Regions from separate parts of the Paraburkholderia sp. BL10I2N1 genome, predicted to be linked through region 1. Evidence: predicted binding sites of a transcription regulator. Region 1 holds the regulator's gene; the other holds the start of a gene.
The links. Region 1 encodes FNR, which switches genes on or off when oxygen is low (the NO sensors DNR and NnrR bind a similar motif). Its sites were predicted from a motif close to TTGATNNNNATCAA; they were not measured.
Positions count from the first base shown of each region.

Region 2: nifA (nif-specific transcriptional activator NifA) is a predicted target of FNR. The motif match lies at 1,866-1,879, and genes of this name have one in related genera.

Region 1 is NZ_SNWA01000002.1:2,426,923-2,435,034, forward strand. It holds gene B0G77_RS33145 (DUF2964 family protein) at 1-107, shown strand, start outside; partial or broken gene B0G77_RS33150 (ABC transporter permease) at 157-527, shown strand; partial or broken gene B0G77_RS44810 (hypothetical protein) at 602-1,041, opposite strand; gene B0G77_RS33160 (DUF3564 family protein) at 1,086-1,460, opposite strand; gene B0G77_RS33165 (cytochrome C) at 1,517-1,858, opposite strand; gene B0G77_RS33175 (nitroreductase) at 2,135-3,064, opposite strand; gene fnr (fumarate/nitrate reduction transcriptional regulator Fnr) at 3,596-4,327, opposite strand; partial or broken gene B0G77_RS33185 (hypothetical protein) at 4,727-5,152, opposite strand; partial or broken gene B0G77_RS33190 (response regulator transcription factor) at 5,440-6,086, opposite strand; gene B0G77_RS33195 (universal stress protein) at 6,332-6,808, shown strand; partial or broken gene B0G77_RS33200 (universal stress protein) at 6,925-7,083, opposite strand; partial or broken gene B0G77_RS33205 (universal stress protein) at 7,080-7,586, opposite strand; gene B0G77_RS33210 (universal stress protein) at 7,720-8,112, opposite strand, start outside.
Region 2 is NZ_SNWA01000003.1:119,264-127,375, forward strand. It holds gene B0G77_RS38375 (helix-turn-helix domain-containing protein) at 1-573, shown strand, start outside; gene B0G77_RS38385 (reverse transcriptase domain-containing protein) at 1,558-1,824, opposite strand; gene nifA (nif-specific transcriptional activator NifA) at 1,988-3,865, shown strand; gene B0G77_RS38395 (helix-turn-helix domain-containing protein) at 4,477-5,214, opposite strand; gene B0G77_RS38400 (hypothetical protein) at 5,226-5,705, opposite strand; gene B0G77_RS38405 ((2Fe-2S) ferredoxin domain-containing protein) at 5,702-6,028, opposite strand; gene B0G77_RS38410 (ferredoxin family protein) at 6,040-6,339, opposite strand; gene B0G77_RS38415 (FAD-dependent oxidoreductase) at 6,336-7,646, opposite strand; gene B0G77_RS38420 (electron transfer flavoprotein subunit alpha/FixB family protein) at 7,657-8,112, opposite strand, start outside.

The sequences.
Region 1 (8,112 bases):
TGCTGTTCGACTTGGATAGTCTGACGCGGTACGGCGTGATCATCGCTGGCATTGGTGTGGCGTGCCTTGCGTTCATGCTCAATCCGCGGCCCACGGACCGGCCATGAGTTCGCGCCGCGCAAGCCGCGCGCGCATTTCCTTTGGCAAACTGAAGCCATGAACGGCATTCTCCGTCTCGCGTTCAAGCTGCTCATCTGGGTGATGGATCCGGCGGTGCAGACGATTGCCAGCAGCATCGGCATGTCGGACTATGTGCTCGATGCGGTGCGCAGCATCGACGGCGTCAAATATGCAGTGCCGCTTTATTCAGGTGCCGCGCTTGTCAAGCTGCGCGACGGCACCTATCAGGCAGTGACCATCATTGGGCTCGACGACGCAAGCCTGTTCGGCTGGCCGAAGATGAAACAGGGCGCATCGAGGACATCTACGCCGAAAACGGCTTCATCGTGATCGACGACACGGAATTCGTTAAGCTGCACAATCCGACGCTCGGCACGGACTTCGAGTTGAATGACCATCGCGGCGTAGTGGCGAGAAACGGATGCTGGGATGACCTTGGGGCGACCAATACGGCACCTCTGCAATTCGGGTCATCCGTACATCAAGATCCAACGTTGCGAAGCCACGGCGCAAGCGCCAGATCGCCCCAGCCCAGCGGAGCGAATACGTGCCCACCCGACAGTTCAACGGATTCCAGAAACGAGTCAAGCGTCGCACCGGCCGGGATATGAATAGGTGGGCCGCCGACGAAGCTTTCGGTGCGCAGCCACGGCACATCGCCGCGATTGATCTCGAGGGCGCTGAATGCCTGGCCGTCACGGCCCTTGTCGGGGTGAAGAGCGGTCCGTCGAAAGCAACCTTCAGGATCTGGTCGGCGCTGTCGTCGTATGGCTCACCGGCGTGCGTTTCGTAGGGTGACAGGTCCCAGCGGTCGCCGCATTGATGGTGGAGTGGCAGGCGGGTGAAATACGCCCACGGTGCGCGCACGAAACAGAGACCGTACGCGTGCCGGACTCCGTCAAGGTTGACAGTCAGACTCATAATATCAACCCACTTTGACAGAAAGTGTGGACGATTGGCGTGGGTTATCCGAGGTCATCGTCCGCAAATACGCTATGTTCAGCGTCGGCCGGATCGTGATCGATGCACTGCACATGCCAGTGCCCCTCCGCGCGCAGCAGACCTTCGTCGCCGCGCCAGTGCGCGGCGCCCGTTTCGCCCTCGAATGGTCCGCTTGCGCCGCGCATGTCCAGTCCGTCGAGCATGCATAGGGAGCGCATGTCGTGCGGGGCGCGAATCAACGTGTTGCCGGAGTCGGTCGACCAGGTGCCCCATTCGGGAAGCTCAAGGCCGAAGTGACCCTCGCGGGACCATTTGTGAGTCTTGTCATCGAGCCAGAGAATGGCATATGCGCAGGGATGGACCCTGTCAAACGTATCGAGATGGACCGTAATGCGCATGATGTTCTCCAGTCGCTTTGGGCTGCACACGATGACTCTGCTCTGCGGCAAGGATGTTATTGACTCAGTACCCATATGATCAGTGTGTGGGCGTCCTCGGGCGTTATCGGTCCGCCGCGATCGGCCGGCAGGGGCATCGCGATATCGCCCCAATGGGCCTTGCCACCGAGCCGCAGCTTGTTTTCGAGCATGACCCGTGCGTTCGGCGCCTTGCGATAGCGTTCGGAGATCTGCTGGAAGGAGGGCGCAAGAAAAGGGGCGTCATTGGTGTGGCAGAACATGCAATGGTGCTGGTCAATCAGCGCCGACGGTTCAGATTGAGCCAGCACCGTGTTGCTCGCCGCGACGAGCAGGCTAACGATACCGAAGTTGACGCAGGTGCTTTGAAGGGCGTTCATGAAACACACTCCCCGAACAGGTCTTGAACCGAGTGTACGGGAGTCGTGATCCGTGTCGTTGACACATGTCAATGAGACTGTTGTGCGCGAGGAGGAGCGATCTGCTGACCGCATTTGATGCGCACCGGACCAGGATCGAACATGTGGTCAGGCAGACGATGAAAAAAGCCGACGGCAAGCCCGTACGTCTGCATGGCGGTTTTTCAGCTTTTGCGTGGGAGATTGCGCCTGGGCGGGAGGCGTCGGATCAGGATAAACATCCAGCAGGTCACATCGTTACGACATCACGGTCGCCAACGGGCGGCGTGGCGAATGTTCCACCGGCGTTCCTCGACCGATACGCAGAAGCAGTTGTGGCATCGTGTCGAGACCGGGTGTTGCGAGTAGCCTGTCGCGCAAGGTATCGACTTCGATCGGTTGATTGAGATATGAGGCGCTCAATCCCTCAATAACTGCTGTCAGCAGCACACGCTCCAGTGCCTGGCCGACTGCCAGCCACGCGGGCGCGTCATCGACGCCCGTTGCAAGGCACAGAAAGAGCGGCGAACCCGTAACCAGCGACCGGTGCGTCGCCGCCATTCCGTCACCCAGGTCGAACGTGCGAATCGCCAGCGCGACCAACGGCGCCGCGACGTCCTGAAGCACGTGAAGGCCGGCCGACAGCGCCGGCATACCATCCTCGCGGCGGCTTGAGTGAATCCAGCTCGCCAGTTCACGTCGAAAGCGTGGGTCGTGGAACTGCACGAGGTCTGCTTCGGCGATGAGCTCGGCGATACGCTCGCGCTCGCCCACCGCATCGATGCAGATGACGTCGGCACCCTCGGCCATGCCAGCTTCGCGCAGCCTTTGCTGGACGTCGGGCGACACGGGTTCACTGGAGAATGCCGCACGGTTGGTGACGCGCCTGGCAATCGCCTCGAATAGCGGCGCCAGCGTGGCGTCACAATGTCCGTCGGGCACGATCTTCAGATGCGCGAGGACATCCGGATCGGCGGACGACGGGAACAAAGTGATGGCATAGGCAAGCCCCAGGTGACTCAATGCGGCGCGCAGATTGAAAAGCGCTGCGCCGCAGCTGATGATCAGTTCGCGGTCGAACGGATCAACGACAGACAGGGCGCGCAGGCGGTCGGCACACAGCGTGATAGCGTCGCCGTCGACGATGAAATGCCAAGGTTGCGTATTGTGGCTGGACGGCGCGAGCACGGCGTACCGCAACGCAAAGCGCAGCTTCTCTTCAAGGCTGGCGTGTGGATCGAGTTGCTGTTCCGATACGGATCATGCTGCCATGTAGGGCGTTGTTTTCATTCAAGCCTCCCGCGTGACGGACTACCCTGTGACAGATCGCTCTTGAGAGCCAGGCCGATCAGTTTCAGGTAACCGGTTTATCCTGTCAGATTGAGGCACGACACACCTGACCCAGGTCAAGGCACGGCGTCCGTCTCGCGCTGAAATCGGCGCCTGCGACTGCACGCGACCGCACTCATTGTCGCGCCGGTGGTGAGGGATCCAGTTCTGTGCAGGTCAACCGGCGACGTAAGACGAGCGATGCGTGCGATGGTATTCGATGGCAGCCCGGCGCTGCCAGGCGAGATGGAATTATCCGATCCGGCGCCGTCCAGGGGAACGTTGCTGAGGTGACGCAAAAACGGGCGGCCGTCCCGTCGTCCGGATAGCGCATCTGAACGCTCCGCATCTTGCCACCTCATGTCGCCGTTTGTGACAGGGCGCATCCGGTCAGACACGCTCCAGTCCGTCAGGGTTGAGGATGCGAATCTGTTTGCCGCGCGCATCGACCAGCCCCTCACGCTGGAATTTCGAGAACATGCGGCTGACGGTTTCGAGTTTCATGCCGAGGTAGCTGCCGATTTCCTCGCGCGTCATCCGCAGGTTGAACTCCGCCGACGAGTAGCCGCGAGCCCTGAGCCGGGTCGAAAGATTGAGCAGGAAGGCCGCGACACGCTGCTCGGCCGACATCGTGCCCAGCAGCAGCATCAGGACGGATTCCCGGACGATCTCGCTGCTCATCATCCGGTGCACGTGCTGCTGGATTCCCTTGACCTCCCGGCACAACGATTCGAGCAGGTGAAACGGGATGATGCAGACGTTGCTGTCTTCGATGGCAATCGCATCGAAGCTGTGATGGCCTGTGCTCACGCCATCCAGACCGAGTGCGTCGCCCGCGAGATGAAAGCCGGTCACCTGCTCGCGTCCGTCGCGATGCATGACGACGGTCTTGAACGACCCTGCACGCACCGCATACATGCTCTGGAAAGCATCGCCCGTGCGATAGAGCGCCTCTCCCTGCCTGACCATGCGCGTCGAGCAGATGATCGCGTCGAGGCGCTGAAGGTCAAGGGGCGAGAGGCCCTGCGGCAGGCAGACGGCGCGCATGGCGCAACTGGAGCAGCGCGAGGTCGGCCGATTTACCGCAGTTGCAGAGGACGTTCCATTGAGGGCGCGCGGCATGGGCGGCGCGATCCGGACAACTGGCGCGGCGACGGGGTATTGGGCAACGTCAGACATGATGTGCTCCTCTTTCCTGAGTGGCGCATGCGAGCCCGCTTGCGCGCAAATTTCTTGATCGTGTCGCGGGCCAGCAGGAACTCGCTGGTCTTGTCGAAGATGTCGTGCGCTCTGATCGCCATGCAGGCTTCGCGAAATCATCCGGTGCCGGATGGCGAGCGAGTCTTCGACCAGAAAGACCTTCTGCGTTGCATCGGTTGTGTCGCAAGTCATGCGTTTCAGTATGGTCGGTGTTGTCTCAAAATTAAATCGTCCGTGTATGAAGTTCAGGTAGGCGTCGCGGAAGACGTGTAGGGAAAATCCTACGCGACGACGAGCCCGACCCTCTGAAACCACGGATAGTTATGCCGCGCGACGGATTAATTCGGCGCTCAATCCATATTCCCTGGCAATCGACAGCAGTCTGTCGTGCCATTCACAGACGCCGAACAAGTCATCGACGTTTTGCAGGCAGCTCAACAGAGTCACGGTAGATTCGTCGTAGACGTTGATCCTCGTCCGCAACAGCGCCTTGCGCAGCGCGGTAATTCCGGCGTCCATATCAGCGGGGTGACCGAGTGCCGGCCCGATCAGGTACCGGACCGGCACCCCCTCCATCGAAGAGGTGTAGTCGGCAGGACGGGTAAAGCTGCCAGTCGGACACCCACCGCACGATCACCGATATGCTGCGCCGCCCTTCGGGAGCAACGCAGCGCGCCGCTGATCAAAAAGGTGTTCGACTACGTGGTCGAAGATTTCCTGCCTGGTGAGAAAATGAACAGGGCGCATGAGGTGTCTCCCGCGTTGTCTACCGGCCATTGACATCGAATCTGGCTGGCTGTCGATTTCAGTATTGTCGACGCGCAGGTCATGCGAAATTAGCGTTCACGGAGAATCGCGTAGGATCTGCTGATGTGAAGTAGGGAATTTCTGACGTGCGGCAGGGCGCTTTTACAAACGAAGGCTGACCTGCATGCAGCATGAAGCGTAAGAACCTTGCCATGACCTCTGTCGAATCAGGCGGGTGTGTGCCACTTCTCCGTGTCGCAGAAAACGGAAGCAGAACGGCGCCCCGGTCAGATCTCGTCCTCGTCACCAAAAAGCTGTGTCGCAGCGCGTAGCGCACAAGCGCGGCTTCGTGCGGCATCTGCATCTTTTCAAGGATGCGCGTCTTGTAGGTGCTGACCGTCTTCGCGCTGACACACGGCTCCTGGGCGATTTCGGAGATCGTCTGGCCAGCCGCAATGCGTCGGAAATCGTCGAATTCGCGGTCTGACAGACGCTGATGCGGCAACGTATCGACCGGTTCGTTCAGACTCTGCGCGAACTGCTCCGCCATCGCAAGGCTGACGTAAATGCCACCGCTCACGACCTTGGTGACCGCCGAGACCAGTTCGGCGCTGGCGCTTTCCTTCGTCAGATAGCCGGATGCGCCGGCCTTGAACGCGCGTACCGCATATTGCTGTTCCGCATGCATGGTCAGCACGAGGATGCGCAAGGCAGGCTTTTCGTCCTTGATCTGCTTGATGAGCTCGACGCCGTTGCGGCCGGGCATCGACAGATCGAGTACCAGCACGTGGGCTTCCATATCGCGAATCAGTGCGATCGTGCTCGTTCCATCGTTCGCCTCACCGATCACTTCGAAGCCGCTTGCATTCTGCAGGATATGCCGCAGGCCATCGCGCACCAGCGTGTGGTCGTCGGCTATCAGCACCTTTGTCATGGTTGAGCCCCTTCGCCCGTTGCGCGACCCCAATTGTGGCATGGTCGTTCCAATTCTGCCCCCTTCAGGCGTCTGCTGCCGGTACGGGATGCATCTGGCGTGCGCCCGCGACATCCAATGACAACCAGAGCAGCGGTTGATTCTTGTCAAACGTCACGTCGATGCTGCACGGCAGACTGAGTGCTCGGGCAGGGCCGCGACGGCCTCGCCATCATGGGAAAAGGGCGCGAGTCCAGGAGGCGTTCATGTACAAGCGAATCTTCGCCGCAATCGACGGCAGTCCGGCTGCGCAGCTTGCGCTCGAGGAAGCGGTGAAGCTGGCGCAGGCGGCAGATGCCACGGTGACGGCTATTTGCGTCGTGCCGCACGCAACTCAACTTACAGATCTCGGCCCCGCTTTTGTCGACGTACTGCCGACCGGCACCGTGGCAACCGACGCAGCAACGGCGGCGCTCCAGGACGCAGACGAATGCTTCCGGCAAGCTCACGTACGCGGCGTCGCCCGTGTGATCGATTCCTGGGGCGAAGACATCGCCGGCGTTCTCAGCCGCGCGGCCGACGAATGCGAGGCCGATCTCGTCGTGATGGGCACCCACGGACGCCGCGGCTGGCGGCGGACGCTTATGGGTAGTGTTGCCGAGTCTTTCGTCCGGACGACTGATCTGCCCGTATTGCTCGTCCGGCACGATCCGGACGTCGAGCCGATCCCTTCAGGTCTGTAAGACTGCGAGCGGAACTCAATGTGGCGCGTCTTTAAAAGACGCGTCAGCTAAATCAAAGAGAGATGCCCGTCTTTTGCGCTCATCGATGATCGCGAGGCGCAGGCTCTCGCACCTGGTTCCTTGGTGAAGACCGGCCTGACCAGGTCCTGGCGGCAAAAGGCATAGCGGCGGATCAGGTGCGCGTCGTCCTTACGTGCCAGATCGAGCGCGAATTCGACGCGTGCGTCGCTGTGACTGCTGTCGTCGAGATGAACGAGGAGCGTCCGGTAGTTCATGACAGCTCCTTCGCCGCGACGGCAGCCGCGTCGCTGTCGGCATCTGCCGTGGGCGTGCAATGCGCCGGTACCAAAAGGACAGGGCAGTGCGCAATGCGCAGAAAGCGCTCCGCGACGCTGCCGAGCACAAACCGCTGAACACCGCGGCGACCGTGCGTGGCTATCACGACGAGATCGGTGTGCAGGTCGGAGGCGGCCCGCAGAATGTGCCGCGCGATGTCGCCGCCGACTTGTTCGACCTCGATGATCCGCGGCGTCCCAGTCACGCCTTCGCGTTTCATCCGGGCAAGTGCTTCTTTCGTCACATGCGTGCCTTACTGAAACAGGGCGTCGCGTGCATACGACGGGTCGTAGCCCGGCACGTCGTAGGTCATCAATGGGACATCGACGACGTAAAGCGGCTATACCGCCGCGCCCGTCTCCCGGGCCAGCTTCAGGGCAGCAGAGAAAGCCAGGACGGATGGTTCGCTGCCATCGATGGGAGCCAGAATGTTTCTGTACATGGCGTGCCTCGCCGGGATGAGCTGTATGTGAATCCATCATGGGTAGCGAACGGCCGTCCTGTGCTGATCTGGTTCAAGCGGTTCGACGAACCAGCGTCCAGAACGGGCAGCGTTCGCGTTCGCTTGAGGCGTGTCAGTGCGACATCAGCGTGGGCACCGTCATCGACTTCAGCACCGAGCGGGTCGCGCCGCCCATCACCAGTTCCTGCCAGCGGGCGTGACCGTACGCGCCCATCACCAGCAGGTCGCTTCCGTGGTCGGCCGCGTGCGACAGCAGGGCCTCGCCGATCGATGCGCCCGGCGACACGGTGATGTCCCTGACTTCGACGTTGACCCCGTGGCGCGCTACGACCGCCGCGATATCGGCGCCGGGAATCCGGCTGCCGGGCGGCTCGTCTTTTGCCCCGTTGATGGTGACGATCGTCGTCAGTTTTGCGTGCTGCATGAAGGGCAGCGCGTCGTGAACCGCACGCGTGGCTTCGCGGCTGCCGTCCCACGCGACGGTCACGCGTGCCCCCGTCGACGC
Region 2 (8,112 bases), on a different contig from region 1:
TTGCACCGCGCGGGCGATTCATTCTGCAAAGTCTATGCGGTTCGCACGGGATCGTTCAAGAAGCTCTCGCTGCTTCCGGACGGGCGGGACCAGGTCACCGGGTTTTACGTTGCCGGAGAGCCGATGGGATTGGACGGCATCGCTACCGGCCACTATGCAAGCGACGCCATCGCCCTTGAAGACAGCAGCGTATGCGTGATGCCGTTCGATCTGCTCGAGTTGTTGAGCCGGGAAGTCAAAGCGGTGCAGGGTCACGTCTACCGAATGCTCAGCGCGGAACTCGTGCGGCAAGGCGGCTTGAGTACGCTGCTCCGCACGATGGCGGCCGACGAGCGGGTTGCGTCGTTTCTTCTGGATCTCTCGCGGCGTTGGCGGGCACGCGCCTATTCGCCGACCGAATTCATCTTGCGAATGACGCGCGAGGAGACTGGCAGCCTTCTCGGGTTGAAGCTGGAGACGGTCAGCCGGATATTGTCGAGGTTCCAGAGGCAGAGGCTCATCACCGTGAACGGCAAAGAAATCCGCATCCTCGACTTCGCCGGATTGAAGAAGGTCGCTCGTCTTTCTGCCTGAGGTAAGAAAGCGGCTTCCAACGCGGACAGGTTTCGGCTGTTTCATGAATCACATCGCTTCTCCAATCCGTTCGTGACTCCCCCAGAATCCGCCGAATGGAAATAGCCCACGTGTATTCGCACCATGATTCGGGTCAGACAAGTGCGCAGAGCCGGGGGCGGCGATGCGATTGAGTCGCCTCCTGATCGCTCCGCGCGTTCCTGATGTCTTACTTGACCCAAATCAAGGCGCAGGCAGGCGGTGTTCGATACGCTTGCGTCCATTTCAAAGACGAGAAATAGGGTTCGCCAGGAAGCCATGCCGAATCACACGTTGGATGTCGAAATCGGACGACTTGTATCAGGGCCGATACTGGAGTGCATGCCGCAGACGACCGTAAGGGACACTGCCATGCAGATGGCGGCGCCGGTGCCTGCTTGAAAGCCGGATGCGTCATATCGGCGTGCTGAGCGAGCAGGATACGCTGATCGGGCCGCTTGGGCTTGTCCGGGCCCGACCGCTGGCCGGCAAGCCCGTTCCTGGTCCAACCAGAGGCGGATCAGTTGTCCTCGGCCCGACAGGGTGTTCACCATTTTCAAACCATAGCGGTCTTAGTAGCGTTCCCATGCCGGGTCGAAGGGATGGGCTTCGCCACGGACTTGCGCATGTCGCCGGATTGGGACGTCGGATGCTTTGCGTAGCCTCAATCGTCCTGGGTTCCCTTCTGCCGTTAGTTCACCAGTATCGCGGCCAATACCCAGTATCGCCGCGTTCCTTCACGATGGAAGTATCGCGCTCTGATCCGTCGTGCGCCCTTGCACGGATGCCGCCCGCAGCACCACTTCCACAACGCCTGCCAGATGGCAGTGTCGACTGCGTTGTAGACTTCTTTCGAGACCCCGTGTCGATGATAGTTCGATCAGCCATCGATGATCGGGTTGAGCAGGCCGATGAGATTGACCTGTTTGGCCGATGCATGGTCCTTGATGACTGCGCGCACTTTCGTCAGAAAGTTTGAACATTCTTTTTCGATGGCTTGATGAGTAGCTTGCCGTTCGGATATTTTCGAATGTTCTGCCCGAGGAAGTCGAACCCTTGCGAGATGTGCGTGATCCTGGTCTTTTCCGGGGAGAGCGTCAGTCCGCGCTCGTGCAGAAAGACCTCGACCAGTGGCTTGACCTCGTCTTCCAGCAACTCTTTCGAGTAACCTGTGATCACAAAGTCATCGACATAGCGAACCAGACTGAGGTAGCAATCAATGATGGACGACACCTGTAATCGGCTGCACCTGGAGTAGACAAATCGCGGTCGATTTGAGCGACATCAATGGGACTCGCGTTCCTGGCGGGGTCCGCGCGGCGAGATGGCAAAAGGAGAAAATAAGTAAATCAAGGCACTATCGTTTCACCGTCCTGCCATGAAAAGGCGTTATCTCTTGAAGTCAGTCCGTGAAATTGGGCGCGAGATCGAGGATGATATGCAACACAATACTCGTAAATCCGAACAAGGTGACAGGGAGGATGGTCACAACAACGGAGACGTCGTCATGCTGCATATCGCTTCCGTACGCGAAAGGCCTAGCTCAAAGTCCGAGACGGACCACGCGGCCCCTATTGTGCAGTGGCACGAGAGCGTGCTTACCGGCATCTTCGAAATATCGAAGGTACTCACCGCCCCCTACCGGCTCGAAGTCACGTTGGCCAACGTCATCGATCTCCTGCAATCGGTTGTGCAGATGCGGCTCGGTATTGTCTCTCTCTTCGACGATGATGGCGTACCGGACATTACCGTTGGCGCGGACTGGAGCGAAGGCAGCGATGAGCACTACCGGATGCGCCTGCCGCAGAAGGCAATTGACCAGATCATGGCGACGGACAGGCCGCTCGTCGCCGAGAACATAGCGGTGCATTCGGGCTTCAGTGCCGCCGACATGGGCGTGCTCGGTGCTTCCGACAACATGCGAGTGTCGTTCATCGGCGTTCCTATTCGCATCGACGCGAAAGTCGTGGGCACGCTGACCATCGACCGCATCCTGGATAATGGGGCGAACTTCCGGCTCGATTACGACGTGCGGCTGCTTACCATGATCGCCAACCTGGTGGGGCAGACGGTGAAGCTGCATCGCTTATTCAAGAGCGACCGCGAGCGACTGATGGCGGGGAGGGACGGGCTGCAAAAACAATTGTCCGAGCTCAAGTACCCTGCGCAGGAGCGTAAGAAGTTTCAGGTCGAGGGGATCATTGGCGACAGCCCGGCGCTGCGCGGCCTGCTCGAGAAGATCGCGGTGGTAGCCAAATCGAACAGCACAGTTCTCTTGCGCGGGGAATCCGGTACCGGGAAGGAGCTGGTCGCCAAGGCCCTTCACGAGCTGTCGCCGCGAGCCAAGCGGCCCTTCATCAAGCTCAATTGCGCGGCGCTCCCTGAGACGGTGCTGGAATCCGAATTGTTCGGTCATGAGAAGGGTGCCTTTACCAGTGCCTTCAATTCGCGCAAGGGGCGCTTCGAGCTTGCCGACAAGGGGACGCTGTTTCTGGACGAGATCGGCGAGATCTCGGCCTCGTTCCAGGCAAAGCTGCTGCGCGTCCTGCAGGAGCAAGAATTCGAGCGCGTCGGCAGCAACCAGACCATTAAGGTCGATGTTCGCGTGATTGCCGCCACGAATAAGAACCTGGAAGACGCGGTGGCAAGGAACGAGTTCCGCGCCGACCTTTATTATCGCATCAGCGTGGTTCCCTTGCTGCTGCCGCCGTTGCGTGAAAGGCGCAGTGATATTCCGCTCCTCGCCGTTGAGTTTCTCAAGAATTTCAACAGCGAGAACGGCCGTACGCTGACCTTCGATGCGGGTGCGATTGAAGTATTGATGAACTGCGGTTTTCCCGGCAATGTCCGCGAGCTCGAGAATTGCGTGCAGCGGAGCGCGACCTTGGCGCCGGGACTATCGATCGTGAGAAACGACTTTGCCTGCTGCCACGGCCAGTGCCTTTCCGCGATGCTGTGGCAGAGCGGATCGGACGAGATGGCGCTGCAGCCTGGGCCGATCGTACCAGTGCAAGTGAGGCCGGGTACGCCCCCTGCTGAGGCTGCTACGTCGGGCGCAGTTGCGGTCCCGCTTGCCGGCAGCGAGCAGGCTCCGCTAGCGCCTGGCGGCGCAGCCCTCGGAAGTGGTGCGAAGATGACCAACCGCGAGCGTCTCATCGCCGCCATGGAAAGATCCGGCTGGGTGCAGGCAAGGGCGGCGCGACTGCTTGGACTGACGCCGCGCCAGATTGGCTACGCGCTGAGGAAATACGGTGTCGAGATCAAGCGTTTCTGAAAGCACTGTCGGACTTGCGGCGTGTCGGGGCCGCGACATCGCGACTGATGCGAATAGCTCGGACAAGTCAAGCCTGGGTTTGGCGCGGACCTTGGCATGATCACGATCGGAAGCGGCCCCCGCGTCGGCGCCAATTCGGTAATCGTCGAGAACAGCCCGCCCGACCTCAGGGGCGGTCGGTATCTCGACTAAGGTGGTGCGAACGCGGCGCTGTCATCGCCGGTTCGACGGCCCTGTCGCGCTCGACCATCAGCTCACGCCGGATGCGGTAAGCGACACAAGCGGTGCTGTTCGATCGCGTTGAATTTCTGGACGTGATGGCACGACAGGTTAGAGCGTGGTCGGCAAAACCCGGGAATGTCGAGTGCGCGAAAGCGACGGGGAATCGACCAGCGAAACCCGTCAGGCACAGCGGCACAGCCACCTTGAAAGTCCGCATGTACGGTTGCAATCTACTTACCATCACCGATTGAAAACTTGGCAAACTGGGGGTGTCCATGTACTGACATTCGTTGAGTCGAAGTTGGGATCGACCGCGGCTGGCCGCAATGGCCAACATTAAGATATTCAGTAAAAGCGAGTAACAACCCAAGTTCGTTCCTCACGCATCACTACCCGTCTGCCTGGCCCGGCTTGATTCCGCCAAGGTATTGTGTGAGAGTTCGCCCAGAATTCCTCACTATCTCTGCCCAAGCGGAGTCCAGTCTCTCGCGGGGCATGGTCAGCGTAATGACACCGGCGAGTTGCCCGGACGGGCCGAACACCGGCGGGGCGATACCTGCCAATTGCGGATCGCGGTCTCCTGCTAGCGCGATGACCTGCTGGCGGCGGATGTGTTGACCGAGTGCCTCGTCGCCCTCGTGGCAGTAGGCTTGCAACACCCGGCCTCCTGTGCCACGATCCAGCGGCAGTAGCTCGCCCGCGCGGATGTGATCTCGCACAGGCTGTGGCGAGTCGACGCGATACAGGCATAGCCGTTGCGCACCTTGACGTACGTGAAACGCGGCGCTTTCACGGGTTGCGGCCACCAGTTCCTGCAGCACGGGCATCACCAGCGACTCGCTGGAGGACGATTGCGCATAGACGGCATGCAGCCTTGCGACGCCGGACCCCAGCACGTAGCAGCCATCGGCGCGGCGCACCACGAGATGCGCATGTTCCAGCGACGCGAGCAGGCGCAGCACGGTGCTCTTGTACAGGCGCGTGCGTTCCGCGAGCGCGCTCAATGACAGCACGGGCGTGCCGTTGCCGAAGGCAGCCAGCAGGGTCAGTGCACGGTCGACTGCTGCCACGCCGCTGGCTGCCAGATTGTCGTCGGTCAACGATGCGATGGCGGGCTGTTTGGACATCGTGCTTCTCCTCAGACGGACCGTTGCAGCAACGCTTCCACTACGCCAAAGCCGAGGTGATCTGCCGGATCGAGCTGCCGTAGTTGTGTGATCAACTGTGTGGCGGTTTCGCGTTCGCCGCGCCGCAGGCCGATGAAGGCGAGCGCCTTTAGCGTGAACAGCCAGAAGCGGGCGGGACCGGGCGCGTGGAAGTTCGCGTCGCCGGCTTGTACCATCTGCCAGTCCTCATTCAATCCGGCGGCATGCGCAGCTGCTTTTAGTCCCAGATGGGCTGCGTGCTCTGCCTCATCGAGTTCGCGGCGTCCGGCATGGAATTTGTAGAGCAGATAGTAGGCGGCAAGGCTTTGCGGAGAGGTCAGCGTGACGCTCCACAGGACTGCGACGATCTGCTCGGCCGGCGCGCCATGCAGGCCTTCGATGAGGCGCCGCACGGCGGCCGACACCTCGCCGCCGAACAGTTCGTTCGACTCGACCCCGGTCAGCAGGTTCACCACACCGTCTCCGCGGCGATGAGGCGCTGCACCGGTTCGCCGCCTTCGAGTTGACGCGTGAAGATCTTCTCCACGTCGGCCATCGTCACGCCGCTGTATAGCACCGCGTCGGGATAGATGAGCACGTGCGCGCCCTGATCGCACGGGCCGAGGCAGCCCGAATACGTGATCGCGACGGTCTCGGGCGCCTGGCGTTTCCGCTGTTCCGCCCAGAATGCCTTCAGCAGCGCGGTCGAGCCCTTGCCGCCTGCGCAGGCGACGCGCGGATGCTGCGGCGGCCGGTTCTGGGTGCAAGCAAACACATGTCGTTCTGGTCTGGCCATGACGATGTTCCTCAACCGAACTTGAACAGGATGCCGTGACCACCGCGCGGGTAGTCCCACTCGATATTCTGGTGGTCGGTACAGAGGATGCGGCAGCTGCCGCATTCGAGGCAGCCGTCGGTGATCAGCGTCACCGCGCCGTTGCCTTCAGCCTTGTAGCACGAGGCCGGGCAGACGAAGGTGCAACTCTTCGCGCTGCATTCGCTCTGGCAGACGTCGGCATCCTTGATGTGGACGTGCGGCCGTCCTGCGTCGACGCGGTAACGGTTCTGGAACAGCTTTTCCTCTACGTTGACGGGTAGGGTGCTCATCGGAAGGCCCTCAGGAGTTTGTAGGCGTCACCTACGATGCCAGAAAGCGAACGGGCTTTGCGGAAGCTCGAAAAAATCTCGCGCTCCTTGCTTTTCTTGTCCTTACCGTCGACCGTGATCATCGTGCGCGCGGCGCGCGCCATGAGGTCGGGGTAGGTCGTGAAGAACTGCGGATTCTGATGCAGCACGGCCGGCATGTCGCGGTACTTGTGCAGGTCTTTCATCACGAAGCTCTGATCGAGCGCGGCCTTGTAGGCCTTGAGCGTGCCGGCGCGGTAGCCGTGGCCCGCGGCTTTCGCGTGGATCACCGTTTCGGCGGCGAGGCGTCCCGTGGTCATCGCAAGATTCGATCCTTCTCGGTGCGCGGCGTTCACGAAACCGCCAGAATCGCCAACGATCATCCAGCCGTTGCCGTAGACCTGCGGGATTGCGTGAAAACCGCCTTCGGGAATCAGATGCGCGCAATACTCCTTCATCTCGCCGCCCGCAATCAGCGGTGCGATCGACGGGTGCTGCTTCATCTTTTCGAGGAGCACATAGGGGCTCGTGCGGTTGGGGTTTTTCTTGAAGTCGCTCAGCATGCAGCCCACGCCTATGGTGAGCGATTCCTTGTTGGTATAGAGGAAGCCAGTGCCCATCATGCCGTCGGTGATACTGCCGACCATCTCGATCACGACGCCGTCGTCTTCGCCGACGTTGAAGCGCTGGCGGATCGTCTCCTCGGGCATGAAGAGAATCTCCTTGACGGCGAGCGCAACGTTGCCGGCCCCGATCTCTCCATGAAAGCCCGCCTTGCGCGCGAGCGTCGAATTCACGCCGTCGGCGAGCACCACCACGTCGGCATAGACATCGCCGTGCTCGCGGTCGCACTGCACGCCGACCACCAGGTCGCCGTCCATGATCAGTTCCTTCACCGTGGTCTCGCAGAGCAGCAGCGCGCCGGCTTCGCGCACTTTCGATGAAAACCACTTGTCGAACTGCGCGCGGATGATCGTGTAGCGGTTATAGGGCGGCTTGTTGTAATCCTCGCTGCGCACATGTGTACCGACAAACGACGTATCGTCGAGCATCCACATCCGCTGCTCGATGATGTGGCGCTCCAGCGGCGCATCGTCGCGGAAGTCCGGGATGATCTCTTCGAGCGCTTTGGCGTACAGGATCGCACCCTGAACGTTTTTGCTGCCCGGATATTCGCCGCGCTCGATCTGCAGCACTTCCAGACCTGCCCTAGCCATCGTGTAAGCGGCAGCGTTGCCGGACGGACCGGCGCCGACCACAATCACATCGAACTGTGAAGGTTTTCTCATCGGATTCTCCTCAGGCAGCCTGCTTGCGGCGCCGGGTCAAATGCTCCACAAAAGCCTGCTTCAGCGCGGGCAACACTTGCAACGCATTGCCGACAATCCCGTAGTGTGCGAAATCGAAGATGGGTGCGTTCGGGTCGGTGTTGATCGCCACGATCACGTCTGCGCTTTCCATGCCCACGCGGTGCTGGATCGCGCCGGATATGCCGGCGGCGATGTAGAGCTTGGGCCGCACCGTCTTGCCGGTCTGTCCCACCTGGCGCTCCCCGTCGACCCAGCCGGCCTGCACGCATGGCCGGGTCGCACCCACTTCGCCGCCGAGCACGTTCGCCAGTTCGAACGCCAGTTGGAAGTTCTCCGGGCTCTTCAACCCCTTGCCGCCGCTCACGATCACATCGGCATAGGGCAGGTTGATCCGGTTGCTGCTCGCATCCGGGATAAAGTCGAGCAGCCTCGTGACGATGTCCGT